3 regions of the Colwellia sp. F1 genome follow, and region 1 is predicted to be linked to each of the others. Evidence: predicted binding sites of a transcription regulator. Region 1 holds the regulator's gene; each other region holds the start of a gene.
What was found. The regulator FliA, encoded in region 1, starts transcription of late flagellar genes. The targets are predictions, from matches to a motif close to CTAAAGNTNNNNNNNNNNNNGCCGATA.
Positions count from the first base shown of each region.

Region 2: AC0UA9_RS12195 (DUF5610 domain-containing protein) is a predicted target of FliA. The motif match lies at 3,195-3,221, and genes of this name have one in related genera.
Region 3: AC0UA9_RS01300 (VC2046/SO_2500 family protein) is a predicted target of FliA. The motif match lies at 2,880-2,906, and genes of this name have one in related genera.

Region 1 is NZ_JBWDLI010000010.1:79,137-84,476, forward strand. It holds gene AC0UA9_RS11055 (chemotaxis protein CheA) at 1-1,881, opposite strand, end outside; gene AC0UA9_RS11060 (protein phosphatase CheZ) at 1,895-2,638, opposite strand; gene cheY (chemotaxis response regulator CheY) at 2,713-3,096, opposite strand; gene AC0UA9_RS11070 (RNA polymerase sigma factor FliA) at 3,152-3,871, opposite strand; gene AC0UA9_RS11075 (MinD/ParA family protein) at 3,964-4,806, opposite strand; gene flhF (flagellar biosynthesis protein FlhF) at 4,864-5,340, opposite strand, start outside.
Region 2 is NZ_JBWDLI010000012.1:167-5,506, reverse strand. It holds gene AC0UA9_RS12210 (acyl-CoA desaturase) at 1-1,077, opposite strand, end outside; gene fabR (HTH-type transcriptional repressor FabR) at 1,280-1,909, shown strand; gene trmA (tRNA (uridine(54)-C5)-methyltransferase TrmA) at 1,950-3,044, opposite strand; gene AC0UA9_RS12195 (DUF5610 domain-containing protein) at 3,268-4,467, shown strand; gene AC0UA9_RS12190 (RNA recognition motif domain-containing protein) at 4,596-5,072, opposite strand.
Region 3 is NZ_JBWDLI010000001.1:289,648-294,987, forward strand. It holds gene AC0UA9_RS01290 (S9 family peptidase) at 1-1,322, opposite strand, end outside; gene AC0UA9_RS01295 (YchJ family protein) at 1,555-2,160, shown strand; gene AC0UA9_RS01300 (VC2046/SO_2500 family protein) at 2,256-2,837, opposite strand; gene xthA (exodeoxyribonuclease III) at 3,065-3,874, shown strand; gene rlmA (23S rRNA (guanine(745)-N(1))-methyltransferase) at 3,993-4,844, shown strand; gene yfbV (terminus macrodomain insulation protein YfbV) at 4,961-5,340, opposite strand, start outside.

The DNA.
Region 1 (5,340 bases):
TTTTTCTTTACTGCCTCTAACTAACCATTGATCTAAATAAAATAACGGGATGGCTTTTTCTCGAACAATAACCGTTAATTGACCGTCAACATTGTTAGTTTTAGTAAGATCTAAATGGAATATTTCATTGACTGCAGCAAGGGGTAATGCAAAGGTTTGCTCACCAACCACCACCATTAAAGTAGGGAGTATCGCTAAGGTTAACGGTACTTTTATCTCTAAAATTGTACCTACACCCATTTCAGAGTCGATATTAACAGTCCCATTAAGTTGGGTGATTTTGGTTTTAACAACATCCATTCCAACGCCACGGCCTGAAACTTCTGATATTTCGGTTTTAGTAGAAAACCCTGGGGCAAAAATTAAACTAAAGGCTTCTTTATCTGGCATTTTTGCCGCTGCTTCTGCGTCAATAACCCCACGATCAATAGCGATAGATTTTAACTTTTCAGCATCCATTCCTGCACCATCATCTTTAATGGTTAACAAGATATGATCACCTTCTTGCGAGGCAGATAGCACAACACTACCCTGGCGTGTTTTGCCTTTAGCCTCACGCTCATCGGGCATTTCAATCCCATGGTCCACAGAGTTACGGACTAAGTGCACTAGCGGGTCGGCTAATGCCTCCACTAAGTTTTTGTCTAGATCGGTGTCTTCACCCTCGAGAATTAACTGTATATCTTTGTTAAGACTACGCGCTAAGTCTCTTACCACACGCGGAAAACGACCAAATACTTTTTTTATTGGTTGCATGCGGGTTTTCATGACCGCGCCTTGTAAGTCTGTCGTTACCGCATCTAGGTTTGAAACCGCTTTTGTGAGGTCTTCATCATCAGAAGTTAACCCTAAACTCGTTAAACGATTTCTAACTAAGACTAACTCCCCCACCATATTCATAATTTTATCAAGCCGCTTGGTGTCAACACGTACTGTGGTTTCTCCCTGAGGAGCAGCAGGTTGTGCTGGTTTTTGCGCGGCGGCAGGACTTGCTTTTACTGGAGCAGACGGTTGGGTTTTGGCCGCTGCTTTAGGTTTGTTGATTGGCGTAACAGCTTTTGCTGCAGGCGTGTTCGCACTAGGCTTTGCTATTGAAGCGCTCGCTGCTGTCGGTGCATTTCCTTTACCGTGCAGTTCATCAAGTAAACTTTCAAACTCATCATCGTTAATTTCATCAGAAGCGTTATTGTTTGCCGCTGAAGCGTTATGAGTATTAACAGAAAAAGCGCCCTGCCCATGGAGTTCATCTAACAATGATTCAAATTCTTCATCAGAAATATCAGTATCTGACTCTGTATTTTCTGGCGTACTGCTAGGTGTTGAAGCCGCAGTGTCGTTACTTGGCGCTGGAGTAGCTGAAGGACTACCGTTACCATGTAACTCGTCAAGTAAGCGTTCAAATTCATCTTCGCTCATCTCATCTGCGCTTACGTTCTCTTCTACTATAGCAGGAGCAACCTCTTGCACTACTGGGGGAGAAGTTTCTTGACCTTCTGGTTGACTTAAACGCTCTAACTCTGCGAGCAGTTCAGGCTCTGCAGCGATCAGCGGTTCTCTATTTTGTACTAAGGCGAACATATCATTAACGGTATCAAGAGCCGATAATATGGTATCCATTAAGTCTGCATTGACAACGCGTTGTCCAGTTCGCAATAGATCGAATATATTTTCGGCACCATGACAAACATCAACAAGTTCGTTTAATGCAAGAAAACCGGCACCACCTTTTACCGTATGAAAGCCTCTAAAAATAGCATTGAGTAAATCTGCGTTATCAACATCATTTTCAAGTTCAACTAGTTGCTCAGATAGCTGTTCAAGTATTTCTCCTGCTTCGACTAAAAAGTCTTGTAGAATCTCTTCATCTGCTTCAAATGACATTAACTCACTCCTGTTAAAAACCTAAACTTGATAAAAGATCATCAACATCGTCTTGGTCTTCAACAACGTCGTCTCTTTCTTTTTTATTAACTATTGGCCCTTCAACTAAGTTATCACCCATCTTAGTGCTAACTTTTTCTTGTTTATTATCAGAAGAAATACCAAATGCTGTTAACATATTAATTAAACTGTCTTCAACTTCACGCACTAACTCAATCACTTTACGAATAACCTGGCCGGTTAAATCCTGAAAATCTTGCGCCATTAATACATCGGTCATTAAACTATGAATATGCTCTGTTTCTTTACCTGTTGTCGTTAGCAAAGAATCAATTCCTATACATAAATGTTTAAACTCTTTAACATCTATTGCGTTATTCATCAGTTTAGTCCAAGCAGGGTTCACTGCTTGAATTTGACTAGAAATATTGTCAATCACGGGAAATATTGACTCAACAGCATCCATGGTTTTATTGGCAGCTTCTTCCGTGCGGGTAATAACATAACTTAACCGCTCTTTAGCATCAGGAATATCGGCTGTTGCTAAATCATTTAATCTAGAATCCAACTGAAAATTTGTTAAAGAGTCATGTAATTGACGCGTTAATTTGCCGATTTCCGCAAATAATTCTGAGTTGATTGGGTTTTGGATGTCAGCAATCAGCGCATCAGCCTTGTCTTGCTGATCATTTTCTAAAAACTCAACCAAAGATTTGGCCTGTTCTAATGAAACACGCCCTGTTCTTGCCATATTCATGCAAAGTCCTTAATGCTTAAATTAACGCTATTTATTCTGATTAACTAACGATAATTTACTCAATTAAACAAAGACTACCCTAGACGTTCAAAGATTTTATCTAGTTTAGTTTTTAGTGTCGCGGCCGTGAAAGGTTTAACAATATAACCATTAACGCCAGCCTGAGCTGCCATCACAATTTGCTCTTTTTTAGCTTCTGCTGTAATCAGTAATACCGGTATATGGGCTAATTTAGCATCTGCGCGTATTGCCTTTAATAGGTCAATGCCCTGCATGCCTGGCATATTCCAGTCGGTGACGACAAAATCAAAATCTCCGCTTTGCAGCATAGGTAAGGCTGTACTACCATCATCCGCCTCTTGAATGTTGGTAAAGCCTAAATCGCGTAATAAGTTCTTCACTATACGTCTCATGGTTGAAAAATCATCAACAACAAGCACTTTCATATTTTTATCCAAGGCACCCTCCGGCTACACATTCAAATTAAATTGGTTATCACTGTTCTTATTGTACTTAACTTTGCCAAGATTGCATACGAGCTTTTAATCTATGCATTGCTTGGCTATGAATTTGGCTAACTCGTGATTCACTTACATCAAGTACTTGACCTATTTCGCGTAAGTTCAATTCTTCATCATAATATAAAGACAGTACTAAAGCTTCTCGTTCGGGTAAAGTACTTATACATTCACTTAGGCCTTTTTTAAAGGCGCTTTGTTCAATACTTTGATATGGATCGTTACTGTGGCATGTTTCATCAAACTTTAGGGCGTCATCGCTCACCCCTAAATCTTCAATTCCTATTATTTTACCAGTACTTACTTCACTGAGTATCTGGTGATATTCATTTAATGAGATATCAAGCTTTTCTGCAACTTCAACATCGGTAGCGTCTCGCCCTAACACTGCTTCTAACTGCTTAATGGCCTCGCTGACCATGCGACTGTTTTTGTGAACTGACCTAGGTGTCCAATCGCCACGGCGCATTTCATCTAGCATGGCGCCTCGGATGCGGATACCTGCAAAAGTTTCAAAGCTCGCACCTTTGCTGTTATCAAAGTTATTAGCGGCTTCAAATAGGCCAATCATGCCTGACTGGATTAAGTCATCAACAATGACACTTGCTGGTAATCTTGCCAACAAATGATAAGCGATTCGTTTAACTAAAACAGTATGCTGTTCAAGTAAGGCTGTTTTGTTAATTGTGTTATTGTAGGCTTTAGCTTTTACCACTAGTTACTATCCCACTTAAGTTTTTGGAAATAATTATCGGTTCATTGATAGGCAATATCTGATAACACTGAATTATAGCGAGTAATTAAGTGTTAGTAATCAAGTAATTGTTCAATAAAAAACTCTAAATGCCCTGAAGCCTGATGTGGTATAGGCCAGGTGCTAACATCTTTAGCTAACGCTTTAAATGCTATTGCTGCAGGTGAATTAGGAAAAGCCTCAACAATGGCTTGTTGTTTACGTACTGACTTTCTAATATTTTCATCAAAAGGAACAACCGCTACAAGTTCAAGTGCAACGTCTAAAAAGCGGTCGGTTACTTTAGTGAGTTTCGAAAATAACTGTTGCCCTTCTTTAGGTGTACGCACCATATTTGCAACCACTTTAAACTTAAAAACGCCGTGGTCACGGCTGAGAAGCTTCATTAATGCATAGCAATCGGTAATAGAGGTAGGCTCATCACATACAACCAAGACGACGTCTTGTGCTGCACGCGTGAAACTAAGCACCATATCTGATATACCCGCCGCAGTATCAACAATAAGCACATCAAATTTTGTTTTCATTTCGCTAAAAGCACGAATAAGTCCTGCGTGTTCGGCTGGCGTGAGGTCAACCATAGATTGTGAGCCAGAGGTGGCCGGTATAATTTTAATATTACTTGGGCCTGTGATAATGATGTCATCAAGCTCACACTCTCCCGATAATACATGAGATAAATTACGCTTTACTCTTAACCCTAGCATAACATCAACGTTAGCTAAGCCTAAGTCGGCATCGAGTACTAATACCCTTTTCCCTTGCTGCCCAAGGGCAATAGCCGTGTTTAGCGACACGTTAGTTTTACCAACGCCACCTTTACCGCCAGAGATCGCTATTACTTTAACTTTATTTAAATCTTGCATTTTTCTTAAGCCGCTCGCTTGATCTACCATTTATTACTTCTTATATTATCGCTTTATTTAAACTAAAATGCTGCTTTAAAAATACAGCTATACTGCCACCGTTTGCGAAACTGGCATTGGTCTTACGATACGCTGGACATTTGCTACATTGTTATTTGCTGACTTTGTTGCCATTTTATCTGCAAGCGTAACTAATTTCTCAGCATTTGCAACTTTAATATCTTCAGGCACCCTTTGTCCATCGGTAAGGTAGCCTATTGGTAAACCATTTTGGATGGAAGTCGTAATAATTTCGCCAACACTGATGCTTTCATCAAGTTTAGTATAAATACAACCCGACAAGGGAATTTTTTTAAAACGCTCAACATTTTCTTGCATCACTTGCTGTTGGCTATTGGCGGCTAACACTAAATAATTTCTTATTCTAACGCGTGTGTTAGCAACTAAATTTGCTAAATTTTCTGCTAAACGAAGGTCTCTTTGCCCCATTCCTGCGGTATCGATTAAGATTAATTTTTTTTGAGAAAATTGCTCAAGTAATAGATCTAATGCTTGGCTATCTTT
Region 2 (5,340 bases), on a different contig from region 1:
CAGTGATAATTTACGCTTTAATTCTTTATACTGTTTCATCAAGTCAGACTTTTCAACATCAGCTATAACTTGTTCACGTTTTGCCGCCAGTAAGGTTTTACGTATTTGGTAGTAATCATTTAGCTTTGTTATCAATAAATCGTACTCTTGTTGTAGGTGTAATAAAGCCTGCTCAGGATTGGGTAAGTGAATTAACTTATCTTTGCTACGTTTTAGGGTCATAGCTAAGCGCATTTTTATGATTTTATCTTCGGGGCTGGTGCGTAACTTAGTAGTTAAGCCTAACCACTGACAACTTTTAATTAGCCATTTTGTTGGGTCGAACTGCCACCAACGAATACCGTTTCTATAATCATGTTCAAACAGGTGATGAAAATTGTGATAGCCTTCACCAAAAGTGAGTAAGGCTAAAAAGCCATTGTCTCTGGCGGTATTTTTGTCTGTATAGGTTTGTTTACCCCAAATGTGCGCAAGGGAGTTAATAAAAAAGGTGGTGTGATGGCTTAACACTAAACGTAAAAAGCCAACTAATAAAATACTAATAAGCAAATTGCCCTGCCATACACCAAAAGCAATCGGTATGCCTACGTTCATGCCAATGGCAAGTAATAAGTAATGTTTATGTTGCCACATTACTATATTATCTTTTTGTAAGTCGCGGGCGTTGGTATAATCATGGTAACGGTGCGCTTGATACTCTCTACACATCCACCCTATATGAGAGTACCAAAAACCTTTTTTTGCGGAATAAGGATCTTTGTCATTGTTATCAACATGTTTATGATGAATTCTATGATCAGAAGACCAGTGTAAAATACTATTTTGTAATGCAAATGCGCCACCTAGCGCGAAAATAAAGCGTAAACTCCAATGAGCTTGATATGTTTTATGTGACCATAAACGGTGGTAGCCCGCAGTAATCGACATGCCGCAATAAATGAAGCAGATTAAAGCAAATACTATTTCTGTATTGGAAAAACCAGCGGTAATGGCTCTATAAGGGACTGCAATAATAGCCACCAAAAAGGTGATTACAAATAGGGTGACGTTAAGCCAAACAATAGGGGGTTTCTTCATTTTATCTCTCTAACTGAGCACGGCTAAAAATATAACGGAATTTTTCATTTAAGTGTACACGTGTACACTAACATAGTATTTTAACGAGAACATTAGACCAGTCAAGTGGTATTATATATACGACATTATTAATATATTTTTACTCCTTTTGTTACAATAGGATAAGTTATCCTTTTCGACTATTTTATAAAAGAGGCTCATCATGAGTGGTATTCGTGCTCAGCAAAAAGAAAAAACTCGTCGATTACTCATTGACGCAGCTCTAAATCAGTTAAGTGCTGAGCGAAGTTTTTCAAGTTTAAGTTTACGCGAAGTGGCAAAAGAAGCAGGGCTTGCGCCCACTTCATTTTATCGTCATTTTAGCGATATGAATGAGCTTGGCTTAACACTTGTAGATGAAGCTGGTTTAACGTTAAGACAATTAATGCGCCAAGCACGGCAACGCATTGCTAAAGGTGGGTCGGTTATTCAAATATCGGTTGAAACTTTTATGGAGTTAATTGAAAGCAATGGGAATGTTTTTCGTTTATTGTTAAGAGAGCGCTCGGGTACTTCAGCAGCTTTTAGAGCAGCAGTAATACGAGAAATTCGCTATTTTACTATGGAGCTTCGTGACTATTTACAACAAGCGAATGACTTAGACTCAGAAGTTGCCTATTTACAAGCCAATGCGGCGGTAACTATTGTCTTTAGTGCTGGCTCTGATGCATTAGATATGGAAGATAAGTCAGAAAGAGCACAGTTATCAAACCAAACGATCCAACAACTGCGATTTATTGCTCGGGGGGCGGCAGAGCTTAGCGATAGACGAAAAATGTCAAAAAAAGACTAAATAGCTTAAAGAGACTTCTGTGTATTACTTTTTAGTAATATTACTTTCTAATTAATATAATACCAGTTTCAATATGTGGGGTGTAAGGAAATTGATCAAATAAAGCAAACTGTACAATGGTGTGTGTGTTCGTTAAGTCAGCTAAATTGTCTTTTAAAGTATGTGGGTTACAAGAAATATATATAATTTTATTAAAACGACGCACAAGTTCTATACTGTCTGGGTCTAGCCCAGCCCGCGGTGGGTCCACTAATACGGTGTCGTAGTTATAAGCCGTTAAGTCAAACCCTTGTAAACGTCTAAACTGTCGTTCTCCGTTCATAGCTTGGCTAAACTCTTCACTCGACATGCGCACAATATCTATATTGTTAATATGATTAGCCGCTATATTGACTTGTGCTGACTTTACCGATGTTTTAGATATTTCGGTGCCTAAAACACGTGTGAAGTTTTGAGCTAACGCAATACTAAAGTTGCCATTACCGCAATAAAGTTCAATTAAGTCGCCGCCTGTATCGTTTGTTGCTTGTTGCGCCCATAGCAACATTTTCTCATTTATACCACCATTAGGTTGCGTAAAACTGTTTTCAACTTGCTGATAAACAAATTGCTTCTGACCAACTTGCAGTGTTTCCATAACATAGTCTTTGTTTACTATGATTTTCTGTTTTCTTGCTCTGCCTATTATATCTACTGGCGCAATAGCAGAAAGTATATTTTTTAGTGCCTGAGCTTGTTCTTCCCAGTTTTCTTCTAATGGTTTGTGATAGAGCATACTAATCAGTAGCTCCCCACTTAAGGTTGACAGAAAATCTACCTGGAATAGCTTATAACGCAGTGTTGGTATATCTTTAATGGAGGTGAGCAAAGCTTTCATTGCTTGATTGATTAACTGACTTGCAATAGGAAACTCATCCACTCGAAACTTTTCTTTAGTGTCACTGTTAAACATAATGTAATAAAGATCATCGCCCTGATGCCACACTCTAAACTCTGCTCGTAAACGATAATGTAAAGGCTCTGATCGGAATACTTCAGCGGTGGGCAGCGAAAAATCAGATAATAAAGCAGTCATTGCTTGATTTTTCTCAATTAATTGCTGTTCGTAGTTGTCGGGATGAATATGACTAAACATAAATGTTTACCTTGTTGTTTACTAATATAGGCTACTTAAATAAGCCAAGACACTTTGCCATGTGAAGAAGCTTGCACATAGAAGTGCGCAATTCTAGCGGCAGATTAGAGTTTGTCTAGTATAGAGTGCTAGAACAGTAAAAAAACTTTGTTTAAGTTTTCACCAGCTCAGCCGATATAGACATAATTATTACGCGCATAGTCAATCAACAAAGAGAGAGATCATGAACCATATTAATAAGCCAGTTGGGTTTAATCCTATGGCAAATTCACCGCAATCTCAATATAACAATAAACATAGCCCCAGCACTGAAGCACAAGCCGCCGTTGGGCACAAACCACTTGATAATATTTCGTTAAGTAATAAATCAGCTATTGTATTTAAAACACTGCATCAGTCGATATCATTAAAATTTATATCAATTGACGGTTTTAATAAAGAAATAACCGAGCCAGAAACTCCCAATTCAACTATGTTTGACTTTGAAGCAGTCGCTAAAAATGTGATGTCATTTGTTAATTTAGGTTTAAGTGCTGCTAAATTAAAAGGCGCAAGTACAACTGAATTAGAAGAAATGTTAGGTCAAGCACGCCAGGGCGTAAATAAAGGAATTGATGAGGCAATTGAAGAATTAACCGGCTTGAATGTCCTCACTGAAGACCTTAGTAATGGTATAGAAAAAGCAAGAGATTTAATTTATAGCGGTTTAGATGAAACACAAGAAGCATTAGCTAATAATACGTTTAATATGCCAAACGATGTAGCTTCTTCAACACTTCAAACAACGAGCATTAATAGTAGTAATTATACTGCGCAATCAGTGAGTAGTGATTTAGCAATTACCACCACTGATGGTGATATTGTTAATATTACCTTTAAGGCATTAAAACAAAGCCAGGAGAGTGATGCCATAAAACATTCTTCTGAGCAGGGGGCTGCAAAATTGAGTTATCAAGGTCAGTCATCTCAAATGAATTTTAGTTATATGGTGCAAGGAGACATAGACAAAGATGAAATGGAAGCAATACAGTCACTGATTACAGATATTAGTAAAATAGAAAATAGCTTTTTCTCTGGTAATATTGAGGAAGCTTTTACTAAAGCGCTCGATCTTGGTTATAACAAAGCACAACTAAGTTCGTTTACGTTAGATTTAAAACAGAGTCAAACAAGTTACGCTAGTCAAGCATATAGTCAAGTTGCAAGATATAATGAAGGTGGTGAGGGGGCGTTAAAAAATGTGGTGAAACCTGTTGTTGATTTTATAAGTGAATTTAACACGTTAAAAGATAATGCCAATAAGATATTAGCTAAAGAAGGCGACCACTTCAATCACATGCTTGAGTCGGTATTTAATGCCCAATTTGATCAAAGCCAACAGTTATTTTCTCAATTTAATCAATTTATTGAAAAGTTTGCGTAATATTTAGGCCAAGAGCGCTCAGATCCTATTATAAAAGGTTGATTAGTAAAGTACGCGAATAAAAAAACCCGGTTAATGCCGGGCTTTTAGTTTGAACTATACTCTGTAGTAGGCTTGTCAGTATCGAGTTACTTGTCTGACTCCACTCTTTCAGGACGCTCTTTAGCTTCTCTCACTTTTAATGTACGTTGTTGAAACTCTACATCATTTAAGGCCGTTATCGTTTTTTCTAAATCGCCAGATGACATTTCAACAAAACCAAAGCCTCTTCGCTTCCCAGTATGCTTATCTTTCATCAGTCTAACAGACTCTACCGTTCCATAATTAGCAAATAACTCTCGTACTGCTGTTTCATTAGCACGGTAAGGTAAATTCCCAACGTACAATGTTTTTATCTCACCAGTACTAGTAGTACTAGTACTGTTAGATGAAGTGCTAGGTTGGGCACTATCAGAAGAAGTACTTATTAGCGGTGTTATTAATGCGCAGACAAAAACAAAAATAGCCGCAACTAGGGCTGTGAAAGAAAAATAACTAAAAACAAAAAAAGTAATTAAAGCTAAAATTGCAGCAATAACTACTGTTGAAATGTTCGGAGACTTCATAATGGATACCTAATTATTATTTTAATATTATTTATAAGAACACAACGTAAAAATTGTATTTACATTGATATGTTACTCACCTTTCGTCATTGTGCAACTATTTTGTCCTTCTGAGGCTAAACAGTCTGTATGAAAAACCTGCAAAATAGTGCGAATATCTGAAGCAACAACGAAGAGTAGAGCGATATACAGACACTTAGTTCAATTTATCTGCGAACAAACAAAAACTTGAAAATAAAGCTTGAACCATTCTGAAAACTCTCTACAA
Region 3 (5,340 bases), on a different contig from region 1:
TCAGACAAATAATACAGCGCGTTATGGCCTAACCAACCAAATTCATTAAAGCGCCAATTGATCCATGCGTCATCATGCAGCTTATGTTGGTTTACTAAGGCTTCATTGTCAAAATCAATGGTGGTTAACCAACGTGTTTTGTTGTCCCAAGCTTCTAGCATGATAGCTACTTGGCTACCGTCTTTATTCCATTTTACTGGGTTTGACATTTGTAATAGGTGAATATTTCGTGCTTTGCGCTTGCTTTTATACTGCTTACCTTTGCGCGCGTAATTTTCTTTCTTTACCGCCGCAAGCACATCGGTATCAAAACTGGGGAGTGTTTTATAACTTAAGGCTACTTTTTTACTTGTTTTCAAATCTATAAAAAATAATTCTTCTTTATATTGACGATTGTTAGCCACACGTGCCCGCACTTTCTCAGCCGCAATAGTACCGTCTTGGGTAACATAATTGGGCATAATATCAGTGTCATCACGGCTGGGTGTCGCGGCTGTAATACTGACAAACAATTTATCACCTGCGGGCGATAAGCTTGCATAGCTCACTTTGTTGCCTTCACCAAAGTAATATGTTGTGTTTGTAATCGTTTTGTTTTGCTTTGCTAACTTTTCTTTTTGTTGTTCTTTTAACTCATCGTTACGTTGCTCTAATGCTATGTAGCTGATCAGCTTATGCTGCTCTTTAGCGAGGTAACTTGTTGGCGTTTTAATGCCGCTTGGCTGGTCTGCCATTTGTAAATTAGCCAATTCAACTACTTGGCCACTCGCTAAGTTGTGAGCATAAAAAACATTATTAACGCGATAAGCTATGCTGTTATTTGTTAAAAATAATGGGTCACGTTCGTGGGCTGAAGTATGCGTGATTTGCTTTACCGTGTTGCTTTTAAGGTCTTTAACAAAAACATTGCCTTTATACGTATAGATTTCAAGGTTGTTGGCGTTATTACGTTTTGCATTACGATCCGCAGCGCGATGCAATTGTGACAAACTAACTTGCTGCGCTTGTGTATTGCTCGCTAAGTTTTGCACCCATAAGTCTCGTAATGGGTTACCTAACTGCTTTTGCTGATAATAAATTGTATTACTGTCATCACCCCAATACCAAGACTCTGGTGCGCGACCAATCCAGTCAGGGTCGGCCATTATCTGTTCTAAGGTAATGGTTAGATTAGCATTAGCTAATGTTTTTGTGCTCGCATTAGGTGATAAAACAGTACTTGACGGCTTGACTGAAGCAGCGCTCGCTTGTGTTGTATCATTTGTGCTAACACAAGCAACTAAAGAAACACTTAGCACGGCTGCTATTAAGGTTAATTTCATAAATATATCTCTTAATTGGAGAAGAATACAGGGCATTAATGGTTATACATTGTATTTTAAGCGAGTAGTTATACTCACCAAATTAATATTATTCAATATGGTGCTGGTAATAGTGTAGGTGAGTTTTTACTAAAAGTGTAAGGGAATGCCGCCAGTTGTAGAATTTTCACGTTAAGCGTCTTTATGTTAAGATACGCCATCATTAAAGTTCACCTTTGCGCGTATATTATCAATGCCTAAGTTAAACAATAAACCATGCTACTGCGGTTCAGGGAAAAGTTTTGCTCATTGCTGCCAAAGCTTTATTGAACCGGATAATGCGATATCGCCAATATTCCCTAGCACACCTGAACAATTAATGCGCTCACGTTTTAGCGCCTATGCTGTTGGTAATAGCCAGTATGTATATGACACTTACGCAAATAAAAGCCAAGGCGAACAGTCAGTTAAAGAAATTAAGGAGTGGGCTGATTCTTGCTCATGGATTGCCCTTCACATTCATTCACATAACAATACCGATTTAACCAAGGGTGATATAACTCAGCCGGAGCTAACGGAGCAATTTGTGAAGTTTTCAGCTTTTTATGTAACCGACAACACCTTGTATGAGCTAAAGGAAAATTCGCGTTTTATTGTTGAGCCTGCATTGTTAACCAGCCTTCAAAGTAACAATGATACAACAATACAGCCACTACAATGGCGCTACCTTGACGGCGATATTATGGAGCACCGCGCCCTTGCAACAATAAAGCAAAAAGATATATGCCCATGTAACCAGTATACTTTTACTTGGTCTACTAAAAAAGGTAAAAAATTTAAACACTGTTGCGGTGCATAAAATGACCATGCATAAAGGCGAGTAATACTGTTAGCCACTCCCTGATTTTCCACGTTAATTTAGAGGTGCCAAGGCAGTATACAGTTAACTGTATATTAGGCGGCAACAGACACTAAGCTAGACTCAACAAGCGATTTTTGTACTGCTTTCAACCAGCCGTCAACATTCATGTTCAACGGTTTGTTAATAACGTCATCCTCATTACCTTGTGCGTGCTTTATTTGGCATATTACTTGGGTATTAGTTAAAATATTATGCGCGATATGCTTTTTATCATCGCGAAAAGCAATAGGGTTAGGTGTCATGGCGTTGGCTAAATGAAGTGCTGCTAAGTTGTTGTCTGCCACTAGCTGCCCTTGGTTATAGCGACTAACTTGTGCAATGTTTTTTAACGCTAATGGCGCTTCTTCTGGTAGGTCAAAATGCTTTCTTAACGTTTGATTATTAACGTGCGCAAGATCTGTTGAGGTACCATCAATAGGCGACGTTTTAGGAAGGATAAACTGGCTTTGCTCTCTAACGTCGTCACACAGCATTGCTAACATTAACGAAAAATCTGAGCGTCTTGCTTGATGCACACATTCATTTAACTGCTCGCCTAACTGCAATTCATGCAACAAAGGGGTAGCTGTTACTGAGTTATTGTTAACTGTGTCATCTTTTACATTTACCGCCACTGGATTATTCTCTTAGTTAGTTTTTTACGGTGCTATAAACCGTATCGACCTAAGAAGTTAAAACTTTAGCGATAATTTGCGTCTTTTTAATAAAATTAAATATAGTGATAAAAAATTGATAAATAATGCCCTAACAATGCAATTATTAATCGTTTAAAAGGCAATAAAGAGGTTTTTGCAAAGGCTTTCTGTTAGCATTATCAACAAATTTTTTTTGAGTCTGCTTTATGAAAATTATCTCTTTTAACATTAACGGCCTGCGCGCGCGTCTGCATCAATTACAAGCTATTATTGATAAACACCAACCTGACATTATCGGTTTACAAGAAATTAAAGTGCACGATGAAGTATTCCCACTAGAGGCCGTTGAGGCCATGGGTTACCACGTATACTTTCACGGACAAAAAGCCCATTATGGTGTGGCGATGCTTTGTAAAAAAGCACCAACTAAAGTACAAAAAGGTTTTCCTACTGACGATGACGAAGCACAACGCCGCATGATTATGGTTGAAACAACCAATAATAAGGGCGAAAAAATTACCGTATTAAATGGCTATTTTCCGCAAGGAGAAAACATTAACCATGCAACAAAATTCCCTTATAAACGAAAATTTTATCAAGATTTAATGACCTACCTTAATGAACATCACACAAAAGATGAACACATTATTGTAATGGGCGATATTAATATTTCACCGCAGGATTTAGACATTGGTATTGGTGAAGTTAATCGTAAACGTTGGTTAAAGTCAGGTAAGTGTTCATTTCAATTAGAAGAGCGTGAATGGTTAGCTACCTTGATGGATTGGGGTTTTGTTGATACTTTCCGTCACCTTCATCCAACACTTGGTGAAAAATACTCTTGGTTCGACTATCGCTCGCGTGGTTTTGATGACAATCGTGGTTTACGTATTGATGTTATTTTGGCAACAAAAAACTTAAGTGAGCAATGTATTGAGTCAGATATTGATTATGAATTACGCGGTATAGAAAAACCGTCTGATCATGCCCCTATTTGGTCTACCTTTAATCGCTAAGCAAATTAAGTTTTAATCGTCTTATTATGTACTTTAATCTTTAATTTTACTTTAATTATTAGCACTATTTACCGTGTTTTTGTTTAATTTATACCGTATTTAGTGCTACAGGTAAGTTATGTCTCAATTAGAAAGTAACCCGTTAGTAAGCTCGCTTGCAGCCAACTATTGTTGCCCCCTTTGTCAGCAAACATTAACGCTCGCTAACAAAACTTATCGTTGTAATAATAATCATAGTTTTGATCAAGCAAAACAAGGGTATGTTAATTTATTGCCGGTACAGTTTAAACATTCAAAAGCACCCGGTGATAATAAAGCGATGGTTAACGCCAGACGTGCTTTTCTTGATCAAGGCTTTTATCAACCCTTGGTTGACAAAATGCTAGCGCTTTACCAACAATATGCTGAACAAAACGCACCAGTGCTTGATGCAGGCTGCGGTGAAGGTTTTTATACCCACCAACATAAAACGAATTCAAATACCGTTTATGGTGTTGATATTGCAAAAGAAGCAATAAAAATAGCAGCCAAACGCTATAAAGCATGCCATTTTAGCGTTGGCACATTAGCAAATTTAAGTTTTAGTGAGAATGAGTTTGCTTGGCTTATTAGTGTTTATGCACCCATTTTAGAAGCGGAGTTTACTCGCATACTAAAAAATGGCGGTTATCTTTTAACAGTAACACCTGCAGAGCAGCACCTCTTTGAATTAAAAGCGTTAATTTACCAACAAGCAAATCAGCACGATACCAATAAATACCCGATTGAAAATTTAACCCTAATTGAAGAGCAAAGATTAACCTACCCGATGCACTTTACAAACAGCGATGATCTTTTAAATTTGCTCGCCATGACCCCTTTTGCGTTTAAAGCGTCTAAAGAAACCCTAGAGCAACTACAAAGCATGACCAACTTCACTTGCCAAGCAGATTTTGTTTTACGTTTGTATCAAAAACCAGGGAGTCAATAGCAACATAGAGATACGGCCAACAAAACCAGGGCCAAGTGGCTAATGCCGCACTAATATATACACGTGATTATATGCAAGTGATGAAGGAAGCTGCTCTCTTAAGACAAAAACTACTGTTATTGCGAGTTTCGCGCTGAAAAAGTAAGTTGTATAAGCTGAGCTAAATCAATATATCTTGGGTTAGCAATAGCTAACTCTTTAAGTTTATTGCTATTACCTTGCGCTCTCGCCTTATCTAAACCACTGCGATACCAAGAAGCTAGTGACGGCGGTAAAAACTTATCAGCTCTCACTCCAAGCATTACCAACGCTTGTACGGGAATTGACAGTAAAAACACGCCATAAACCAACCCTTGGGGTAATGCATTGATGGCATTAGTAATACTTCCTGCCCCCGAGAATAAGCCTGAAGCAAAATAAAGCTGCATAATAACAGTAAATAAAGCTAAGGCTGGAAAGTAACGACAAACAAAACGCGTACTTTGTACGGCACGAT